4 regions of the Chryseobacterium sp. CS3K3.1 genome follow, and region 1 is predicted to be linked to each of the others. Evidence: riboswitches for the same ligand, from Rfam matches in the RefSeq annotation. Region 1 holds a riboswitch; each other region holds the start of a gene.
What was found. A riboswitch is a leader RNA that binds a small molecule or an ion and turns the genes downstream of it on or off. The one in region 1 is predicted to bind cobalamin.
Positions count from the first base shown of each region.

Region 2: linked by a shared signal. The riboswitch ahead of metE (5-methyltetrahydropteroyltriglutamate--homocysteine S-methyltransferase) and the one ahead of AC5YGI_RS05255 (TonB-dependent receptor plug domain-containing protein) in region 1 are both predicted to bind cobalamin.
Region 3: linked by a shared signal. The riboswitch ahead of AC5YGI_RS04530 (acyl-CoA thioesterase) and the one ahead of AC5YGI_RS05255 (TonB-dependent receptor plug domain-containing protein) in region 1 are both predicted to bind cobalamin.
Region 4: linked by a shared signal. The riboswitch ahead of AC5YGI_RS00185 (TonB-dependent receptor plug domain-containing protein) and the one ahead of AC5YGI_RS05255 (TonB-dependent receptor plug domain-containing protein) in region 1 are both predicted to bind cobalamin.

Region 1 is NZ_JCAKRV010000003.1:298,185-303,433, forward strand. It holds gene AC5YGI_RS05245 (CCA tRNA nucleotidyltransferase) at 1-544, shown strand, start outside; gene AC5YGI_RS05250 (YncE family protein) at 697-1,755, opposite strand; gene AC5YGI_RS05255 (TonB-dependent receptor plug domain-containing protein) at 1,777-3,603, opposite strand; cobalamin riboswitch at 3,636-3,813, opposite strand; gene AC5YGI_RS05260 (T9SS type A sorting domain-containing protein) at 3,951-5,249, opposite strand, start outside.
Region 2 is NZ_JCAKRV010000023.1:35,746-40,994, forward strand. It holds gene metE (5-methyltetrahydropteroyltriglutamate--homocysteine S-methyltransferase) at 141-2,444, opposite strand; cobalamin riboswitch at 2,621-2,806, opposite strand; gene AC5YGI_RS18915 (Lrp/AsnC family transcriptional regulator) at 3,002-3,463, shown strand; gene AC5YGI_RS18920 (hypothetical protein) at 3,547-4,089, opposite strand; gene AC5YGI_RS18925 (VOC family protein) at 4,187-4,555, opposite strand; gene AC5YGI_RS18930 (alpha/beta fold hydrolase) at 4,563-5,249, opposite strand, start outside.
Region 3 is NZ_JCAKRV010000003.1:121,734-126,982, forward strand. It holds gene AC5YGI_RS04515 (GEVED domain-containing protein) at 1-174, opposite strand, end outside; gene AC5YGI_RS04520 (ATP-binding cassette domain-containing protein) at 587-1,249, shown strand; gene AC5YGI_RS04525 (hypothetical protein) at 1,280-2,080, shown strand; cobalamin riboswitch at 2,114-2,294, shown strand; gene AC5YGI_RS04530 (acyl-CoA thioesterase) at 2,411-2,794, shown strand; gene AC5YGI_RS04535 (HD domain-containing protein) at 2,852-3,442, opposite strand; gene AC5YGI_RS04540 (XAC2610-related protein) at 3,444-4,142, opposite strand; gene AC5YGI_RS04545 (PadR family transcriptional regulator) at 4,647-4,976, shown strand; gene AC5YGI_RS04550 (PspC domain-containing protein) at 4,988-5,249, shown strand, end outside.
Region 4 is NZ_JCAKRV010000001.1:34,270-39,518, reverse strand. It holds gene AC5YGI_RS00195 (cytochrome-c peroxidase) at 1-629, shown strand, start outside; gene AC5YGI_RS00190 (transporter) at 642-1,589, shown strand; cobalamin riboswitch at 1,682-1,867, shown strand; gene AC5YGI_RS00185 (TonB-dependent receptor plug domain-containing protein) at 1,977-4,010, shown strand; gene AC5YGI_RS00180 (YncE family protein) at 4,007-5,140, shown strand; gene AC5YGI_RS00175 (cell surface protein) at 5,154-5,249, shown strand, end outside.

The DNA of each region.
Region 1 (5,249 bases):
TCCTACGAAAAAGTTTGTAGAGGGAACAGGATGGACTTTTCACGGGCATGAATTTTTAGGTTCAAAAATGGTAAAAACACTTTTCCAGAGATTGAAATTACCTTTGGGAAGTGACATGAAATATGTTCAGAAAATGGTCAAGCTTTCATCAAGGCCAATTGCACTGATTACGGATGATGCTTCAGATTCTGCATTAAGAAGACTTTTATTTGATGCAGGAGAAGATCTGGAAGATCTTTTCACCCTTTGCAAGGCAGATATCACCACTAAAAATTCTAAAAAACAAGAGAAATTCAAAAGAAACTTTGAATATGTAGCGGTCAAGATCAAGGAAGTGGAAGAAAAAGATCAGGTAAGAAACTTCCAGCCGCCTATCACCGGAGAAGAAATTATGGAAATGTTTAATCTTAAGCCGGGCCGTGAAATTGGTATCCTGAAAGAGAAAGTGAAAGAAGCTATTCTTGAGGGTGAAATTCCCAATGAAAAAGAAGAAGCAACGAAGTTTGTCATTGCTGAAGCTGAGAAACTGGGATTAACCTTATAATTCAATTTAGAAAAATATTAAAAATTCCGGCGGGATGTTCCATCCCGCCGGAATTTTTTCCTTAAGGAAACAAAGCCGGCCGGTTTCGAAGAAACCGGCCGGAAAAAAACACAAATGATGAAAAAATAAAAAATTATTTTTAGAAGTAATAATTATTGCGGGTTAAGGAAAGTTCCGTTAGCACCAAGACCACCTGTTTTAAGGGAGGTAAGCTTAGTACCCGTAGTTGCTGAATATACAGTCATTTCGCTTTCCTGAGTAAATTGTTTAACATCTGATGCAAAAATTCTACCATCAATAACATTAAATCCATAAAGCGTAAAATAAGGACCACCGTCTGCAGCTGTCAATAGCGGGCTTGCAGGAACTGTTGGTGTAGCTAAACTTGTTGTATACACTTTATTGGCAGAACTGAAATAGATTTTATCATTATCAATCTGAAGATTGGTAGCACTTGGAATTCCTGTCAATGTAACTACTGGTGTCATAGCCCCTGTGCCGGAGATTTTATAGATATAAGAATCAGTAGCCGTAGAAGAAATTGTATATACATTGGATTTGTATGAAATAGTACTGTTGATCTTACCATTCGGAACAGTAAGTTCAGTTTTACTGTCATTAGAAGTATTGATATAAGTAATCATATTTCCATATCCTGAAGTAGCATTCTGTACAAAAATATTTCCACCTGCTTCTACTGCTTTATCAGCCCCGCCTGTCATTGTGATTTTGCTTACAAATGAATAGTCGGAAGCCTTATATTTCGTTACACTTGTTGCATTCGTAGAGAAGTTTAGGTTAGCAACATAGATAAAGTCATTGGCAAAAGCAATTCCTCTCGGGTTATCAATCTGATTGGTGATTACTCCTAATTTCTTAAATGTATAACGGTCTACTACAACAATTTTGTTTGAGTTATTGATCACAAGATAAGCCTTATTTCCATTAAGACCAATGGTCTGAAGAACGTCACCCAGAATTTCTTTATTGTTATTGTACCCATATACGTCATCCTGCTTCAAGCTTAAATCTCTTGTCAGGAATGTTACTTTGGCACCCTGGCTGTTAAAATTCCCTTCATTAGAGATAAAATATCCGTTCTGGTAAGTGATCGGAGAAATTTCAAACTCGGCAGAGTCACTTGTACATGAAGACATATTAAACAATAGTACAACTGCAAATAAGACAGTTAAAAGTTTAGTTATTTTCATAATTTATTCAATTTTAATTTATTAAAAATTTATTGCGGCATACACACTATAGTTTCTTTTCGGTAAAGGATAGAAAGAAACGGTTTTATAGTAGGTATTGGTTAGATTATTCACTTTAAACCCTAAGGTATATTTTTTTGCTAAGGTGGCAGAAACTCCCATATTTAAAAGAAAATAAGGATCTATAGCTTCTGATCTCTTTTCATCACTTGTGGTGTAGGTAACACCGTTCAGCTGTCCCTGTGCATACAACCTGAAGAAACCATATTCGTAATCTATACCGGCATTTCCCCTGTGCATGGGAACGTAAGGTCTCTGCATCTTCGTTTCTTTATCGATAGCTTTTGCATAATAATATGCTGCATTGGCTCTGAATTTATGATTTCCCCACTGCTTGCTGAAAGACAACTGAGATTCCAGCCCGTAAGATTCGGATTTATTGACATTGTATGCCTGCCAGTATCCCATAGCCGTTGGAAGCCATACAATAAGATCTGTGATGTTCATATAATAGGGAGACAGAGTAAGTTTGAAATCTCCCGCTTTGAACTCATTGGTCATATCCACCTGAGTAGAGGTTTCCGGTCTCAGATCTTTATTTCCTCCCGGTTCATAATAAATATCATTAAATGAAGGATATCTGAAGTTTTTGGATACGTTAATACTCAGATCATACCATTTTGCGGCGTTCCATTTTCCGGAGAATGAATACATAAAGGGAGACTTTACATCTTCTACAAAATCTTTTTTGAATCCTCCTTCAAAACGCAGGTCTTTTGTTGCAAAATACCGCAATAATCCCGAAACAGAACCTATATTCCTGCTGACATTGGATATTCCGCTCTCGTACCCTTCTCCTTTATTAATCTGAAATTCTCCGATGATATTAAAATTCCATTTTGAGTTCAGGAAATAATTAAAATCATTTTTAAAGATATAATTTTTCCCGGTTCCTCCACTGGATTTAGGCTGGTTTAACGAACCGAAATACTGAAAATTCTCTTCCGTGTAGGCTGTTTTAAGGGAATTGCTGAACTTCGCTTTGTTCCAGTCCCAAGAAAGAAGACTTCTTACACTTTGAGTTGTATATTTTGTTTTTGTTCCCGTTTCCTCATACACGGGATAATGCTGTGAAGAATCAAAAAACTGGCTTTGCCACGAAACCTTATGATCGTTTGTAATTTTATAGGATGCTCCTACATTGAATGTCGTATTGTAATAATTCCCGTTTCTGTTGATATAATTCAGATCGCTTACCTTATAATCATTTTCACTTACGGAATAATTTCCGGAGGCTTTAAAACTGAACTTATCATTGCTGTAAGACCCTTTCACAAAATTATTATAGGTATTAAAGGAAGCCACTTCAGAAAATAAAGAACCATGGAAACCTTTATTAAAATCAAGGGTGTTATTCAGGTGAATACTTCCCCCGATGGCACCACTTCCGTACACCACGCTTCCTCCACCCGCTTTGATACCGATCTGATCATAGCCGAACAAAGCAATATTATTGATATCTCCCTGCCCTAAAAAATTAGAATTGATATTAATTCCGTTCCACACGAATGCAGTCTGCTGGGCGGTAGTTCCTCTGAAAGAAGGTGAAGACACAGCTCCACGGCCATTTTCTTTAATAAAAACCTGCGACTGAAACCTCAGAAGCTCCGAAAGATTACTGGAATTTTTTTCAGCATCTTCTGCTGTAATTGTTTTTACGGGATGAAAAAGTTTCACCCTGTTCATCTGGTTGTCGAAGACATAAATAGTGTCAATCGTTTTCTCTTGTCCAAAAAGAAAACACCCATAAGATGAAAAAAGCAGTACTAAAGATCTTTTTATATCCATACTTTTTTACTTTTCCTCCGAAAGCAATATGTTTTTTAATTATAATCCTGGCAGGTCTCCTGACTTTCGCATTCTGCTCCTTCCCGTTTTTACACAGTGGCGTTTTGCAGAAACTTGTGTTGCGATTTACAGTTGCGGGGACAGTCCGGGAGTTACACCCGATTCCCTTTTCATTCCAAAATACTGGAAACCAAAATTTTTGCAAAGATAGTTTTTTATATGTATTCGCCAAAAATCAGACTTTTCTATACAAAACATGCTATCCTTTTGTTATATACACAAAAAAGAACGGCCGCTTTCAATACTGAAAACAGCCATTCATCCCACTACTTTACTATTTATATATGTTACTTTTTAATAAATTTATAAGGCTCCTGTTGTACTCCTTTTACTGAATATTGTAAAATATAATCTCCTTTTGACAGGGATGAAACATCAATCTGTCCTTCTACAGTATCCAATGATTTTACCTTTTGTCCAACCATATTATAAATTTCTGCTTTCTCTATTTTTCCTTTCCCTTTAAAATACAGGATGTCAGCCACTGGATTAGGATAGATACCTGCATTGTTTTTCTCTTTCACAGCATCACTCACCGATAAAAATTCAGAAGTATCGAGGTAAAAAGCAATCATCTGCCCTGAAGCATTCGTCCCTGACCCGGCAATTTTCTTTCCGTCCTGTGAAATCGCAAGAGGAAGTCCCATTGTTACTCCATTAGTGGCAATTCCTAAAGAAGCCGCATAATCATTCAGGTTTATCCTTCCGGCGGCAGAGGTCCAGATAAAGCCTTCTCCTGACATGGGAGGAGCCCCAAATGCTCTGTAATACCCGATCACTTTTTTCCCATCAGCAGAAATCCCGGTGGCACCTCCTTTGAAGCTGAAAGAAGCATTAGGATGCGTTATATAAGTAAGTCCGCTCACAGCATTCCAGACATAAGGATTAGGATTTGCCGAACCTATTATTGTATTTCCGTCTGCAGAAATTCCTCCTGCTTCTCCTACATGATTCCCATTATTATCTGTAATAAAACTTTCCACTCCATCCTGCCATTTTGCTCCGCTTCTCGTTCCGGTTGATTCATCCTGCCAGCCTACAATCACTGTTCCTGCTGCATTGATTGCATTTGCTCTGGAGCTGCGTCCGGGAACTATACTTCCCAGATCTACGACGCCGTTTACTTCGTCCCATTTCACAGCATGTGCGTTCGCAGCAGTAAGGAATCCCAGGCCTACAATAGTATTTCCATCGGTTGACATTCCCCAGGTAGAGCTTACGCTGCCATCCCATCCTGTAGGTACAAGCCCGCCTCTGTTTACCCATGTGGCCGTAGCAACATCATAAGTAGATATTTCATTGAATCCTGTTGCGGCATTGGTAACGGAGGATGATATTTTGGTCCCGTCATTCGAAACAATGGTTCTGCCTGCAGCCGGATACCCGTTTGTTATAGAACCTATCTGTACAAGTCCTCCTGCAGCATTCCATTTATATATACTTCCTGCACTGGTGTGCAGGCTTACGACTCCATTATCCGATACTGCGCCTACATTATAATTTCCCAGGCCTATTACAGTAAGCTGTGCTTCTGCAAAACCAAATTTCAGGAAAAGACAAGCTATCAATATTTTCATTGACATTCT
Region 2 (5,249 bases), on a different contig from region 1:
ACAAGTTTGCTTATACTTTAAATCAGAACAATTTTCAAGTACTTTATTTTTCAAAAATTTAATAATTTAAAAATATCAGATCGTGCCATGAAAATCATAACACGATCTGAATTATTGAATCTAATTATTGTAAAAGTTTTTTAAAGTGCATATTCTACAGAAGCTTCTTTGGCAGCAGCCACCATTGCGATTAAAGCTTTTTCAGTTTCTTCCCAGTGTCTTGTCTTCAGTCCGCAATCCGGATTTACCCAGAGCTGATTGGCAGGAATTACATTCTGAGCCTTTCTCAGCAGCTCAATCATTTCTTCTTTTGACGGAACTCTTGGTGAGTGAATATCGTATACTCCAGGACCAATTTCATTCGGATATTTGAAATCTGCAAAAGCATTCAGCAGTTCCATCTGAGAACGGGAACACTCTATAGTAATCACATCAGCATCCATATCGGCAATGTTTTCAATAATATCGTTAAATTCAGAATAACACATATGCGTATGGATCTGGGTAGCATCTTCTACTCCGCTTGCTGAAATTCTGAAAGCTTCTACGGCCCATTTCAAATAGTTCTGCCAGTCTGCTTTTCTTAATGGAAGACCTTCTCTTATGGCAGGCTCATCAATCTGAATAATTCTGATTCCTGCTTTTTCCAGGTCCACCACTTCATCACGAATTGCCAAGGCAATCTGCTTACAAGTTTCTGAACGAGGCTGATCATCACGTACAAAAGACCACTGTAAAATGGTAACCGGACCTGTTAACATTCCTTTTACCCATTTTTCAGTCTGAGATTGGGCATATTGAGACCAGTACACCGTCATCGGAGTTGGGCGGGAAACGTCACCGAAGATCACAGGTGGTTTTACACAACGGCTTCCGTAGCTTTGTACCCAACCGTTTTGGGTGAATACAAATCCTTCCAGCTGTTCTCCGAAGTATTCCACCATATCGTTACGCTCAAATTCTCCGTGAACCAATACATCAATTCCGATGTCTTCCTGCCAGCGGATTGTTCTTTGCGTTTCCTCTTTCAGTAAAATATCATATTGTTCTGCTGTCAGTTCTCCTTTTTTGAATTTGGCTCTCCAGCTTCTCACTTCTGCGGTTTGCGGGAATGATCCGATCGTAGTGGTGGGGAACAAAGGAAGCTGCAATACTTCCTGTTGCTCTTTTTTACGGATTTTGAAGGTGTTTGTTCTCTGAGCATCTTTTTCTGTAACAGCATTGGCTCTTTGTTTTACCTGATCATTATGGATAAGAGAAGAAGTTCTTCTACTCTCAATTGCTTTTTTATTTTCTTCAAATGCTTCAAAAATCTGTTCATTTTCCGTTCCGGAAGCCAGTTCTTTAAGAGTTACTACTTCTTTTACTTTTTGTTTAGCAAAAGCCAGCCAGTTCTTAATTTCCGGGTTAAGATTGGTTTCAAAATCCAGGTCACAGGGTGAATGAAGCAATGAGCATGATGGTGCAATGAAAATTCTTTCAGATCCTAATTTTTCAACCGCTTTACTGATGAAAGACAACGACTTTTCATAATCATTTTTCCAGATATTTCTACCGTCAACCAGTCCTAATGAAAGGTTTAAACTGTCCGGAATAACATTCAGAATATCATCCAGCTGCTCAGGATTTCTAACCAGATCAACATGCAATGTATTGACAGGAAGTGAAACGGCAAGTGAAGTATTGTCTTTTAATCCGTCAAAATAGGAAGCCACAATAAATTTCAGTTTCGGGAAACGTTTTCTGATTTCGGCATACACATAACGGTAAGTTTCTTTGGCTTTCTCTGTTAAATCCAATGCCAGGAAAGGTTCATCAAACTGAATCCATTCTGCACCCTGCTCCTGAAGTTTGGTTAAAATCTCTATATAAACAGGAAGAAGATTTCCGGCCAGATCCAGTTTATCAAACCCTTCTTCTTTTTCTTTTCCTAATAACAGATAAGAAACCAGCCCGATAATAACCGGTTTCGCATTGATTCCAGCTTGTTTTGCTCCTGCAAATTCATTGAAAATTTTGTCTGAGCTCAGCTTAAACTGTTGATTTTTATAAAATTCCGGAACGATGTAATGATAGTTGGTATCGAACCATTTGGTCATTTCCATGGCAGTGATATCCAAGCCGTCCTTCTGATAGCCTCTTGCCATCGCAAAATAAAGATCCAGCTCAGTATTGTTTTTTTTAAGCACCACTTCATGGTACCGTGTTGGAATGGCACCTACGACAAGACTCATATCCAATACCTGATCATAATATGAAAAATCATTACATGGGATAAGATCTATTCCTGCTTCTTTCTGAATATTCCAGTTTTGACTGCAGAGAGTTCTTCCGGTATTCAGAAGTTCTTCCAAAAGGATTTTACCTGACCAGTACTGCTCGCAGGCTTTTTTGAGTTCTCTTTTGCTACCAATACGCGGATAGCCAAGAATGTGAGTTTGCATTTTTTTAAACTTTTTAATTAAACTTATTGGGAAGTCCTTTACAATGCTTCGTTATGTTTTGCGGAAAAAGTTTCAGGAAAATAGTGACATAGCAGACAGCGTAATTTCCTTTAAAAAAGAAAATACCCGAATCCGATATATCATCTGTATGACCCAAAGCTTCAGCCCGCGAAAGCATTGTCAATTCAGTAAAGGCAGGTCTCCTGACTTGTAACAGTTTCCGTCATCCTTCCCGCTTTTGGCAGTGGATCTGCAAGGACAGAAACTTTTGGTGGGTTACTTACAGTTGCGCGACAGTTCGTGATTTGCACACGATTCCCTATTAATCTACCTTAAGTAAAACCTTTCCTGTTTGATGAAGTATCTGTAAAGAACTGTACTTTTACCTTTAACAAAGGTTATCAGTAAAAGTTTTTAATTTTGTGTAAAATTAGTAATACAGAATAAAACCACAACTGGAAACAAATAATTAAGCAAATTAAACTTCAGGAATTAAAAATAAAAGCATATAATTCTTTATATTTGACTGTTTTAATCATTTAAAAGAATAATATTCTGTGGAACAACTCGATGATAAGGATGTACAGCTGCTCAGGCTCCTCCAGAAAAACGCTAAACTTACCGTTAAAGAGCTCGCTAAAGAAGTGAACCTTTCTACTTCACCGGTTTTCGAAAGGGTCAAAAGGCTTGAACAGGAAGGTTTTGTTAAAAGATATGCGGCAGTTCTTGATGCTGAAAAACTGAACCGTGGATTTACGGTGTTCTGCCAGATCAAACTTAAAATCCACGACCGGTCCGTGGGGTATGATTTTGTAAAAGAAATTTTAGAAATTGAAGAAGTTGCGGAATGTTACAATATTTCCGGAGATTTTGATTTCCTTCTGAAAGTGCAGGTGCGGGATATGAAACATTATCAGGATTTTGTATTCAATAAGCTTGGATCTGTGGATTCCATAGGGAGTACCCACAGTACGTTTGTGATGGCTGAGGTAAAGAATAACCATGGGCTGACGATATAGATTTCTTTTAAAGTTAACGCCGTCTGAGGATAAAAAAATCCGTCAATAATGACGGATAGTATAATTATTTTGTTTTTTAGTACTTAATTGGCAGCCGGATCCGTAAGTTCTGTTGTTAAACCTATTGATTTTAACAGGTTCTTACTGTCGAAAAGCAATGTTGTATAATGTTTCCCTTTTTTAAAAACCAGTTTTGACCCTCCCGGAAATTCACTGTCTGCTCCCGATTTTTGTATTTTGGCATTGTACTTACCGAACTTCGTTTTACTGTCCTGTAATGTACTTTTATTCAGAACAAGACCAAAAGGAAGTCCTTCCACAATGACAGGTTTATTGTCTGAAGTCACAAAAAACATTTCATTGATAGTATTGTCTTTTCCCAGGCTGCAATAAAGCTCCAGTCCTGTTTTCATAGGCCATTTTGCATATTTTTCTTCGTTGGCATCTTCATAAAAAACAGTTTTTACGTTCAATGCTTTTGAAATTTTATCCGGAGTCTGCGGGAATATGAATTCTGAGTTTTTGTCCAGTAAAGAACCCAACGCGGCTGTTTTCTGTGAAAATGCAGTTGCACTTAATACCAGAAAAAAGATGGTGGCAATGAAATGGAATGGTCTCGTCTGCATAAAAATATTTTAAGTTGTAATGATTTGGCTAAAGATATTAAAATTTTGAACAAAGCTCCATTTTAAGCAATTTTTTACATCGTATTTCTGTTTTTGGCTATTTTCTTTCCTGTAAATTGAACACGGTACCGGCAGGATCGGTAATCCAGTGCATATTTTCAGGAAGCTCTTCTATTTCGTCGCAGGTTTCCACACCGTTTGACAGCAGATATTGTGTAGCAGCTTCTACATCGGGAACGGTAAGCTGCAGCCATGTTTCAGAATGGGTATAGTTATCAACACAATCCAGCCAAATAATATTATTCCCGAATTTTACTTCGTGAGTTCTGGAAACAGTAGGATTATTAATGGGTTTTTCCTCTACTTCTAATTTTAGAATTTCTCTGTAGAAGGCCACTGTCTTTTCATATTTATTTTTGGGAATTTTTATAGCGATATTAATTCCTGCCTCAAATTTTGGATTCATACTCAAACTATTTTAAAAAATTATTCAGATAGTTCAGAATCATTGCCGTCTGCATCATCAGGCTCACATGAGTTTGTCCGGGAGCGATAGCCAGCTGGGACTTTGGCAATTCGCCCATATCTGCAAAAACATCACCTCCCAATAATTTATAGGTTTTTGAAAGTTCTGTTTTATCCAATCCGTCATTATCACCAGCTATGATTAAAACAGGCACCGGAATTTTAGAGATATTATCATCACCCAGGTCGAAAGGCTGTCCGGCAGAAGCCATCATCTGTTCCAGAAATGGTTTCCATTTTGTTTTATCAGGTGCTACAGCATTATAGGCAGCATGCATAGGGCTGTTTGTAAAGAGTTCAGGTTTCATTCCTTCAAGAGCTTTATTGACTTCGGGCAGCCACCCGTTAGTTTTGTAGGTTGATGAAATGATAACCAGTTTGTTCAGTCTTTCCGGACTTTGAATAGCCAGTTTATAGGCCACTTCACCTCCAAAGCTGTAGCCTGCCACATCTGCTTTGTCAATTTTCAGATAGTCCATTACCTTTGTAACATCACTGGCTAAAGTAGCATGCGATAATTTCCTTTCTGAAAAAGGCGTGTGTCCGTGTCCCTGTAATTCAAGAGCTATTACTTTTCTGTTTTTGGACAGTTCCGGGATCAATTCGCCCCAGTTCAAATCAATCGTCATGAAGGC
Region 3 (5,249 bases), 180 kb from region 1:
TGCAGTCCAGGTAACTGTTCCCGTTGTAAGCGTTATATCCGACATGTGAAGCCCTGTTGGAGCATTGGTATCACAGAAAAATAAAGATTGGGATTCTTCATCTATTTTGTGGGTTGCCTGAAAGCTGGATATTCCCAACATAAAAGAGAATACAAAAAGTAGTTTTTTGGTCATGTTTATTAGTTTTAAAATTTTCTTGAAAAATAGGGTGTTTTTTCGAATATAGCTTATACTTTCTCCATATAACATTGTATTTTTAAATATTTTTGACAATAAAGCGTAAAACACACAAAAACCCTATACTTTAATATATGTTCAAAAGTATTTCTACTCTCTGGATTTTTTATAAAAAAATAATAATTCCCACCTTGATATTTTCTTTATTAGCTTCTTGTTTATCCTCTTTCAATATTGAGAACTTTGGATTGAGTTTTCTTTTAATATCTCCTGTCCTTCATTATTTTATATATGAACTCAGGTTTAAAAGCGAATATTACTTTTATGCCAATTTAGGGTTTTCCAGAAGTTTCCTTTGGGGATTCACAGTATCTGTCTGTGTGATTGTCAAAATAATAACAGGAATTTTATGAGTAAGCTTCATATTGACAGCATAACCAAGTCTTTTAAAGATAATAATATCCTGCGGGATATTTATTTAGGATGTGAAACCGGAAAGATTATTGGAATTCTGGGCAGAAATGGTGCTGGAAAATCAACATTATTAAAAATTATTTTTGGGACTGTCAGTAGTGATACCCAGTTTATAAGATACAATGACAAAGTTCTGAAAAGTATTTCCGACAGAAAAAACAGAATTGCTTACCTGCCACAGGATATTTTCTTACCGAAGTACAATACCATTAAAACCTTAATTCCTCTTTTTTGCAATAAGAAAAATACAGATCTGTTATTGACTTCAGATCTGATCCGTCCTTTTTTGTCAGAAAAACCTAAAAATCTTTCCAGAGGTGAGCAGAGAGTCATTGAAGCTTTAATGATCATTTATTCTGAAGCTGATTTTGTTTTACTGGACGAACCTTTCCATAGCCTTTCTCCGAAAATTTCTGCAGCATTGAAAGCTGCAATCATTGAACAGTCTGCGTATAAGGGATTCATTATTTCTGATCATAATTATCAGGAAGTTCTTGATATTTCACACCAAATATTTCTTCTGTGTGAAGGCTATCTGAAACAAATACAAGATTTAAAAGAACTGCAACGGTATAATTATCTTCCGAAAAGCATTTAATTTATATATTTGAGGGATCAAAAAATTTTCATGATGACTTTCATAAATAAAGCATTCTATTTATCCGCATTCAGTATTTTATCTATTGCTTTTGTAAAAGGGCAGACTAAAGTTCCTTTTGGAGTGGTAAAAGCTGAAGAAGGATATGCCAACGTACGCGTACATAAAGACGATTATCGAAAAATTGTAGACAAGATCCGTATGCGTAAAGGCGATGTATTCGTTTATGTAAAGCCAGCTCCCGGAGAAACGGAATGGATATGGATTAAATATCCCGAGAAACAGGATGACGACAAACCTTTTGTGCGTTATGAAACTCTTGATAAAGAAGGAATGGTGAATAAAGGACGTATTGCCTATGTAGACCAGCTTCCCGCCTATACTCCATCCAGATCCAAAAACGGAAGATCCCTTATTTTCACAGACAATTCTGATCCTAAGATTCCTACTGCCCAAAGAAGCAAAGTGGTGATTGATATTTATCCGTCTAATGCAGGATACCGCAAAAAGGAAAAAGATGCAGATGGAAAAATTCTTACGATTGATAAAGTAAAACCATGGGGAATTGGAAATGATCTTCCTGAAGGAATGACCGAAATCAAATCCATCAGAGTGCAGCAGCCCGGAAGAGGTTCTGTTTTTGTAAGGGAAGCCATCAAAAACATGTTCCAGCCTACCATGGATTTTGAGAACATCGGGGTAACTTCTCTCGACAATGATAATATTTTCCTTTATATGATCAATGGTTCAGGAGAAAACAGATATACAACACTCTGGACAATTAAGAAGGGAAGAGTAATCAGCCAGATTATTTATCATAATCCGGAATAAATTCATTATTTTTGCATTCGAAAAGTTTTACGCTTATTCATCACAGAAATTGGTTCTGCATCACTGCAGATTAAAAGGGAACCGTGTGAAAATCACGGACTGTCGCGCAACTGTAAAGTAACTGAAGTCTTTATCAAAGATCCACTGTGCGAGGCATGGGAAGGAGATAAATGATGTTACAAGTCAGGAGACCTGCCTTTTTCTTAAACATGTAACTTTCGCGATTTGAAGTTGTATTGATCTGATGGATTGTTTCAGGAGTTCTATAAGTTCCTGTCATTATTCTGTTGTTTTAGTATCCTTTCATTTCGCTTTAATTAATAATGATATATGACTACAGAAGAAAGAATTGAAGCATCCGAAACCAGAATCTTTAAAGCGGTTTTCCCTAACACAACCAATCATTACGATACCCTTTTTGGAGGTACTGCGATGCAGCTGATGGATGAAGTAGCTTTTATCACCGCAACCCGTTTTGCCAGAAAAAGAGTGGTAACCGTGAGCAGTGATAAAATCGATTTCAAAAAACCTATTCCTGCCGGAACTATTGTGGAACTGATAGGGAAAGTTTCCTACGTGGGAAAAACCAGTATGAAGGTGAATGTTGAAATTTACACGGAGCAGATGTACTCCTATGAAAGAGAAAAAGCTATTGTAGGTGATTTTACTTTTGTAGCCATCGACGAATTCAAGAAACCAATCCAGATACTATAAATAATAAAGCTTCGGGCTGCCTTTGGCCGCCCGAAGCTTTAAATATTTTCATTGACATTATTTCAATACCTTTTCTGTTTCCAGACTTCTGTTCAGTAAAAGCTCAAAAGCCTCTCCCATTTCGTCCGATGCTCTGCTGATTGCATTTTCAAGCATATTCCGGATCTGTCTTTCCGTCACTCCGGCTTCTGTCCAGCTCTTTCCTGTAGTATGGGAATTTAAAATAAACGGCATAATTCTATCGATTCCACAAGCAAAAATAGCATCCGGAGTTTTCTCTTCTTCAAACTCCAGCCACAGGTTAAAAAATTCTGTACGTAAAGGCTCATCCAGAATTCCAAAGATCTTTTGGGCTGAAGCTTTCTCTCTTTCAAACTTTCCGACCATAGCTTTTTCATCAAAAATAAAAGTGTCTCCGGCTTCTATTTCCACAAGATCATGAATGGAAAGCATTCTTATCACCCTTAACAAATCAATATCAGCCCGGTTTTTAGCATATGGATAAAGGATCTGGGCAAGAATAATGATCTGCCAGGAATGTTCAGCCGTATTCTCTCTCCGGGAATCGTCTGCATTATAATTTCTTCGTTGTACATTTTTAAGCGCATCTACTGCCAGAATAAAATCTATCTCTTTCTGAATTTTCATCTTACTTTTTATTTCTGTTATATTGATCTGCCGGATATACCTTTGTTCTGGTAATCCATTTATTATTGATCTTTTCTTTCGTTATGACCTTTACCTGATCCTCATTGGTCATATCTTCCTCTTTTTCCAGCACTCTATCCAGTCCTTTGTTCGGAATAACGGCATATTCTGTTGTAAAAATCCTGCAACAACCGGACTTACCGTAGGAAATAAGACGCTTCCGTTTAGCATCTGTTTCAAAAAAATCAAAACCGTTTGAGCCAAGGTCTGTAAGTTCTTCACTTTTTACAAATGCCATTTTTGTAGCATTGAATACATAAACATCATAAGAAGCCGAACTGTAATTTCCCATATTTCCGTTTCTTATTGCTACATCTTCGGTACCGTCAAAATTAAAATCATCTACAATTACACTACGCTGATCCTTTGAAAGCGGAATCAATTTCCCGCGAACCGGTTTTTGGCCTTGTTCCGCATATACAACAAGATCATCAGAAACAAAAGTCTGTACTTTGCTGTTTTTATGGTCAAACAGTTCCACCGTTCCTTTTCCTCCACATCGGTCATCGTAACAGTTTTCGGTCTGAATGACTGCATCATAGTTCTTTGATACATTTTTAATTTCAAACTGATACTGCCCGAAACAGAGCGGCCCCAAAAGAAATACTGATAAGTGCCTGTACTTATTTAAAATAGTCATGGTAATAGGAATGATTTGGATGTTTTTTTATTTCTAACAAAAATACGAATCATAATACCGATCTCAAAATCCATGTCTCATTATCTGTCAGAATTTCCCTTCCTATAAAACAGTATTCACAGATAAGAAGCTTTCTCCCGCTATCCGCTCATACTCCTCGCGCCTGCCTAAAGCCGTGGCTGCTGTGGGGTAACCGCTGCTATCGGGGCTAGAACATGAGTGATAAGTGATAAAAGATCATTTTTTCTCTCCAATTTTCAAAATTCTATGTAAAAATTTAAAAATTCTCAGACATTTCTTCTAAAATCCGTTTGACTCAAAATTGATGATTAAAATTATCGTATTGATTTACAGTGTTTTAAATTATTTATTTTAAAAATTTCACTACTTTGTATTGCATAATACCATTTTATTTACATATCTTTGTAATGTAAAATTAGAATAGGCTCAGCTAGCTAGGGGCATTTTTCTAAAAATATAACTAATTAACAAAACTTATCAAAGATGAATACCGAAAATACCAAAGCGCAAATGCGAAAAGGAATTCTGGAATTCTGTATTCTAAGTCTCATCAATAACCGAGAAATGTATGTTTCTGATCTTATTGATGAACTGAAAAAAGGAAAACTGGATGTAGTGGAAGGGACCCTCTACCCTCTTCTTACAAGACTTAAAAACGGAGAATTTCTCTCTTACAGATGGGAAGAATCTACCGGAGGACCACCCAGAAAATATTATCAGATCACAGAAAAAGGAAAACTTTTCCTGGATGAACTTCTCAATACATGGAATGAACTGACAGCCTCAGTAAACCAAATCACCCAACAAAATTAAAAAACAAAGCTATGAACAAGACACTCTCAATAGGACTCGCAGGTTTTTCTTTTACCATAGAAGAACACGCATATATAAAGCTCAGCGATTACCTGAACGCACTGAGAAGCTCTCTGGATGCTTCTGAGGCTGATGAAGTAATGCATGACATAGAAATAAGAATGGTGGAAATTTTCAAAGATTCTTTAGGAAAACGTGAAGTGATCAACGATACCGATGTAGAAAGGGTAATCGCACAGATCGGAAGCCCTGAAAAAATCGAAGAGCAGGAAG
Region 4 (5,249 bases), on a different contig from region 1:
CTGACGTAAATGAAATGGACAGTTCTATACCGGAAGCTATTTCGAAAATAAAAGATGATCAGAAATATAAAAAACTGTTCAGAGAAGCTTATGGAGACGAAACCATTACAGGAGAAAGAATTCTGAAAGCATTGTCGCAGTTTATGGCTTCTTTAATTTCTGCAGATTCAAAATATGACAGATTCAGACTGGGAAAAGAACAATTGACTTCAACAGAAGCTAAAGGGATGGCTTTATTCGGGCAGAAATGTGCTTCCTGTCATAGCGGAGAGCTGTTTACCGATGAGAGTTTCAGAAATACAGGACTCTATTACAATACGGAGTTCAAAGATGCCGGACGATACAGAGTTACTCTTAACCAGGTCGACTGGATGAAATTCCGTGTTCCCAGTTTAAGAAATGTGGAATATACCGCACCTTATATGCATGACGGAAGATTTTACACCTTAGAGGCGGTACTTAATTTCTATTCGGATCAGGTGGAAGATAATGCCAATCTTGATCCTCAGCTGAAACAGAACGGCCACATAGGAATTGCCATGAACAGCCAGGAAAAACAATACATCATTGCATTCCTGAAAACATTATCGGATAAAAGTTTCATATCCAATCCAAAATTTGCAGAATAATTTATAAAAAACATGAAGAAGATTATAGTGATAGTAAGTTTGATCCTGTTTAATCAGTATCAGGCGAAAACGATTAGAGACAGTGCGTATATTGCTCCCGAAACCTTTAGCAGATTCGATTTTGATGATGATTGTGATGCCTGTGGTTGTGCAGCAGGAAACGGATCTTCCGGTTTTGAATCTTTACTGAATCCGCAGTTTATCGGGATCAAATACTTTGCGCAGCATTATAAAGCGAAAGAGAACTTATTTGTAAAAGATCTTACCCAGGATCAGTATTTCAATACGCTGCAACTTTGGGGGAAAGTTCCACTGACTAAAAAACTGAGTGTTTATGCGAGCCTTCCATTCCATTTTCATGAAAAGAAAACCATGCAGGGAGATATCAGAATCAATGGAATAGGAGATTTAAACCTGATGGGAATTTACCAGCTGATGAGCTCTAAAGATAATTTCCATCATCTGAGCGGAGGTTTGGGTGTGAAAATTCCTCTCGGGAAGTTTGATGAAAAAGGGGCATCCGGTGTCAACCCAAGCTTTCAGCTGGGAACTGGCAGCTGGGATTATCAGGCGGCTTTGAATTATAAGTTTCAGAAAAATAAAGTAGCCGTACTGGTGAATACAGATTACACCATTAAAACAGAGAACAGGAAAAATTACCGTTTTGGAAACCAATGGAATTATGCAGCAACAGGTTTTTATCAGGTTGCAGGAAATGAAAAATCTATATTCTCTGTAAAAACTGGAGTTCAGGGAGAAGTTTATGCTCAGAATAAACAGTTTGATGAAGCATTGCCGAACACTGCAGGAAGTGCCTTGTATGGAAAATTAGGTTTTGAAGCCTCTTATAAAAAGCTGAGCCTGGGAAGTGAAGTCATGCTTCCCATGTACACGCGCCTGGCGGGAGGAGATATTGAAGCTCAATCAAGATTCAGTATTTTTCTGAATATTGGAATTTAAAAGGAAACCCTTGTTGAAATCATGTTAAAGCTCCTTCGGGAGCTTTAATTGTTTATAAATCATGATTTTAGTTGGGGATTAGGAATAATTATTTATCTTTGCCGGAATTTGGTGAGCCGTAAAAAGCTCTTAAAAGGGAATCCGGTGAAAATCCGGAACAGACCCGCTGCTGTAAGCTCCGCACCAAAGTTTTTGAAGAATATATCCACTGTTTTTTTAATGGGAAGGATTTCAAAAATGGAGTAAGTCAGAAGACCTGCCAGACAATAATCGTTTGACGCTTTCGTGGAATAAAGCTTAGGACATCAATGATTGTGTGCAGTGACAGCTGTGCTTTGTCGTTGTATTCTTATACCCATTAGCGTCTTCATTACCCTAAATGAGCTAATGGCGGCAAAACTAACTACTTCTGCAATTCAAAAAGCTGTTTTCACAATATTGGTGATCACATCTCAACTTTTGTTTTCCCAAACCAAGAAAAAAGATAGTCTTCAGGAAGAGACGATTAAAGGGATCAATCTTTACAAAAAGAATTTTAAAGAAATTATTCCTGCACAAATCCTGCAGGGTGAGCAGCTGGAGAGGCTTAACAGTCATTCTGTCGCAGATGCGTTGCGGTATTTTTCAGGAGTTCAGATTAAAGATTATGGAGGATTGGGTGGTTTGAAAACCATCAACATCCGAAGTATGGGAAGCCAGCATGTAGGTGTGTTTTATGATGGAATTCAATTAGGAAATGCCCAAAACGGGCTGGTGGATCTTGGACGATATTCTTTAGACGATCTGGAAGAAATATCATTGTACAACGGACAGAAAAGTGAGATTTTTCAACCTGCAAAAGACTTCGGTTCTTCAGGATCTATTTATTTACAGCCTAAAACACCCGTATTTAAAGGAAATAGAAAAACCAATTTGGTGATAAGGGCAAAAAGTGCATCTATTGATCTCTTTAATCCTTCATTCCGATTGGAACAGAAGATATCAGACAGAGTTTCTGCCAGCTTCAGCGGAGAATTTATGCAGAGTGACGGAATTTACAGGTTCCGGTACGCGAAGAAATATCCTGATGGGCAGCAGGCGTACGATACCATCGCTAAAAGACAGGACTCAGATATCAAAGCAAAACGGTTTGAAACTTCTCTCAACGGAACTTTAAATAACGGAAGCTGGAATATCAGAGGGTATGGTTATATTTCAGATCGTGGAATGCCGGCTCCCATTGTGAATGGCCGTTTTGGTGGAAGAGGAGCCAGACTTTCAGATGAAAATTATTTCGTACAGGCCAATCTGAGAAAAAAACTGTTCCCGAAATTTGAAACACAGCTGAAAGCAAAATTTGCCTACGATTATACCCATTTTATGGATACGGTTCGTTCGCAGTCTATTATTTATACTGATAATACTTATATCCAGCAGGAGCTTTATCTTTCCTCATCCAATATTTACTCAATCACTCCCAATTGGGATGTCAGTCTGAGTGGAGATTTTCAGTACAATAATCTGGATGCCAATCTGGATAATTTTTCTTATCCTATCCGTTACACTACCTTGGTAGCATTGGCAACGACCTATCAGTGGAACAGATTCAAAATTTTGGGAAGCCTTTTAGGAACTTTTACTTTTGAAGAAGTAAGAAAAAACAAAAGACCGGGAGATGCCAGAGAGTGGACGCCTGCTGTTTTTATGAGCTATCAGCCGGAAAAAATTCCAGAGCTTACTCTAAGGGCTTTCTATAAAAGAATTTTCAGACTTCCAACCTTTAATGATCTGTATTATACCAATATCGGAAATACTTACCTGAAACCTGAATTTACCCATCAGTATGATGTAGGATTTACCTATCAGAAGAATTATACCAACCGTCTCTTTAAGACCTTTTATGCTAAAGTAGATGGTTACTACAACAAAGTACAGGATAAAATTGTAGCGGCCCCTAACGGAAGCATGTTCCGCTGGCTGATGATGAACCTGGGAATGGTTGAAATCATTGGTGCAGATGTGAATGTGCAGACAGAACTTCAATTGGGAAAAGTTACTCTTAGACCGTTGCTGTCCTACACTTATCAAAGTGCAAGAGACATGAGTGATCCTGAAGATACTTTTTACCGCAATCAGATTCCTTATACACCATGGCACAGTGGATCTTTCAGTCTGATGGCGGATTATAAAGACTGGAGTTTCAATTACAGTGCGATGTATGTAGGAGAAAGATATGATGTGAATCAGGACAATATTCAATACAATTATGTACAGCCCTGGTATACTCACGATCTCTCTGTTCAGAAAAAATTCAACTGGGCGAATCATCAGTTTAAAGTAAGCCTTGAGATGAATAATATTTTCAATCAATACTATGATGTGGTCCTCAATTATCCGATGCCCGGAAGAAATTTTAAACTTATTCTAAACTTCACCCTATGAGAAAACTAAACTTTTATTTTTTATTTCTTGTCTTAGCTTTTCTTACGTCATGCCGTACGGATGATATTATTGTCCGTCAGGAAGTGGTGGAAGGACTTCCTTCAGAAAACACAGCAATAAAAGGCTTTTACATGCTGAATGAAGGAAACATGGGAAGTAATAAATGTACCCTTGATTTTTTTGATTACACCAAGGGAACCTATTACCGGAATATTTACGCAGAAATCAATCCCAATGTGGTAAAGGAGTTGGGAGATGTAGGAAATGATATCAAAGTGTACGGAAGCAAACTTTATATCGTAGTCAATGTTTCCAATAAAATTGAAGTTCTTGATGCCAAAACGGCCAAACGTATTACTTCTATTCCATTACAAATCTGCCGGTACCTTGCTTTCAAAAACGGAAAAGCTTATGCCAGCAGCTACGCCGGACCTGTTGCGATTAATCCGAAAGCACCGAAAGGGAAAGTCGTGGAAATTGATACCACTTCTCTTTCCATCCAGCGTGAAGTAGTGGTAGGATATCAGCCCGAAGAAATGGAAATTGTGGGAAATACCTTATTTGTAGCCAATTCCGGAGGATATAAGGCTCCAGATTATGATAATACAGTCTCCGTCATCGACCTGAATACTTTTACAGAACTTAAAAAAATAAATGTTGCCATCAATCTTCATCACATTAAAAAAGATAATTACGGAGATCTCTATGTAACCTCAAGAGGAGATTATTATAATGTTCCTTCCAGTTTGTATTTAATAGATGCAGCTACAGGAACGGTCAAGAAAGATTTCCATCTCTCCGTGAGTGAAATGACAATCGTGAATGATAAACTCTATTTCTATGGAAATGAATTCAATTACAATACCCACAGCTATAAAAAGACATTTGGAATCATTGATGTAAAAACAGAACAGATCATCGCCAACAGAATTTTTGACAAAGAATATGAAGATGCTATTAAAACCCCTTACGGCATTGCCGTAAACCCAATCACAGAAGATATCTACATGACAGATGCCAGAAATTATGTATCCATGGGATTTGTGTATTGCTTTGATAAAAACGGACACTTTAAATGGAAAACGGAAGGCGGAAATATCCCTGCCCACTTCGCTTTTTTATACAAATAACCAACCTTAAGACATGAACAGAAATACCTTTACTTATTTAAAAACCGGGCTTTTATCCTTTTTCCTTTTAGGAGCGATTGCCTGTAAACATGATGATGAAGACGAATTT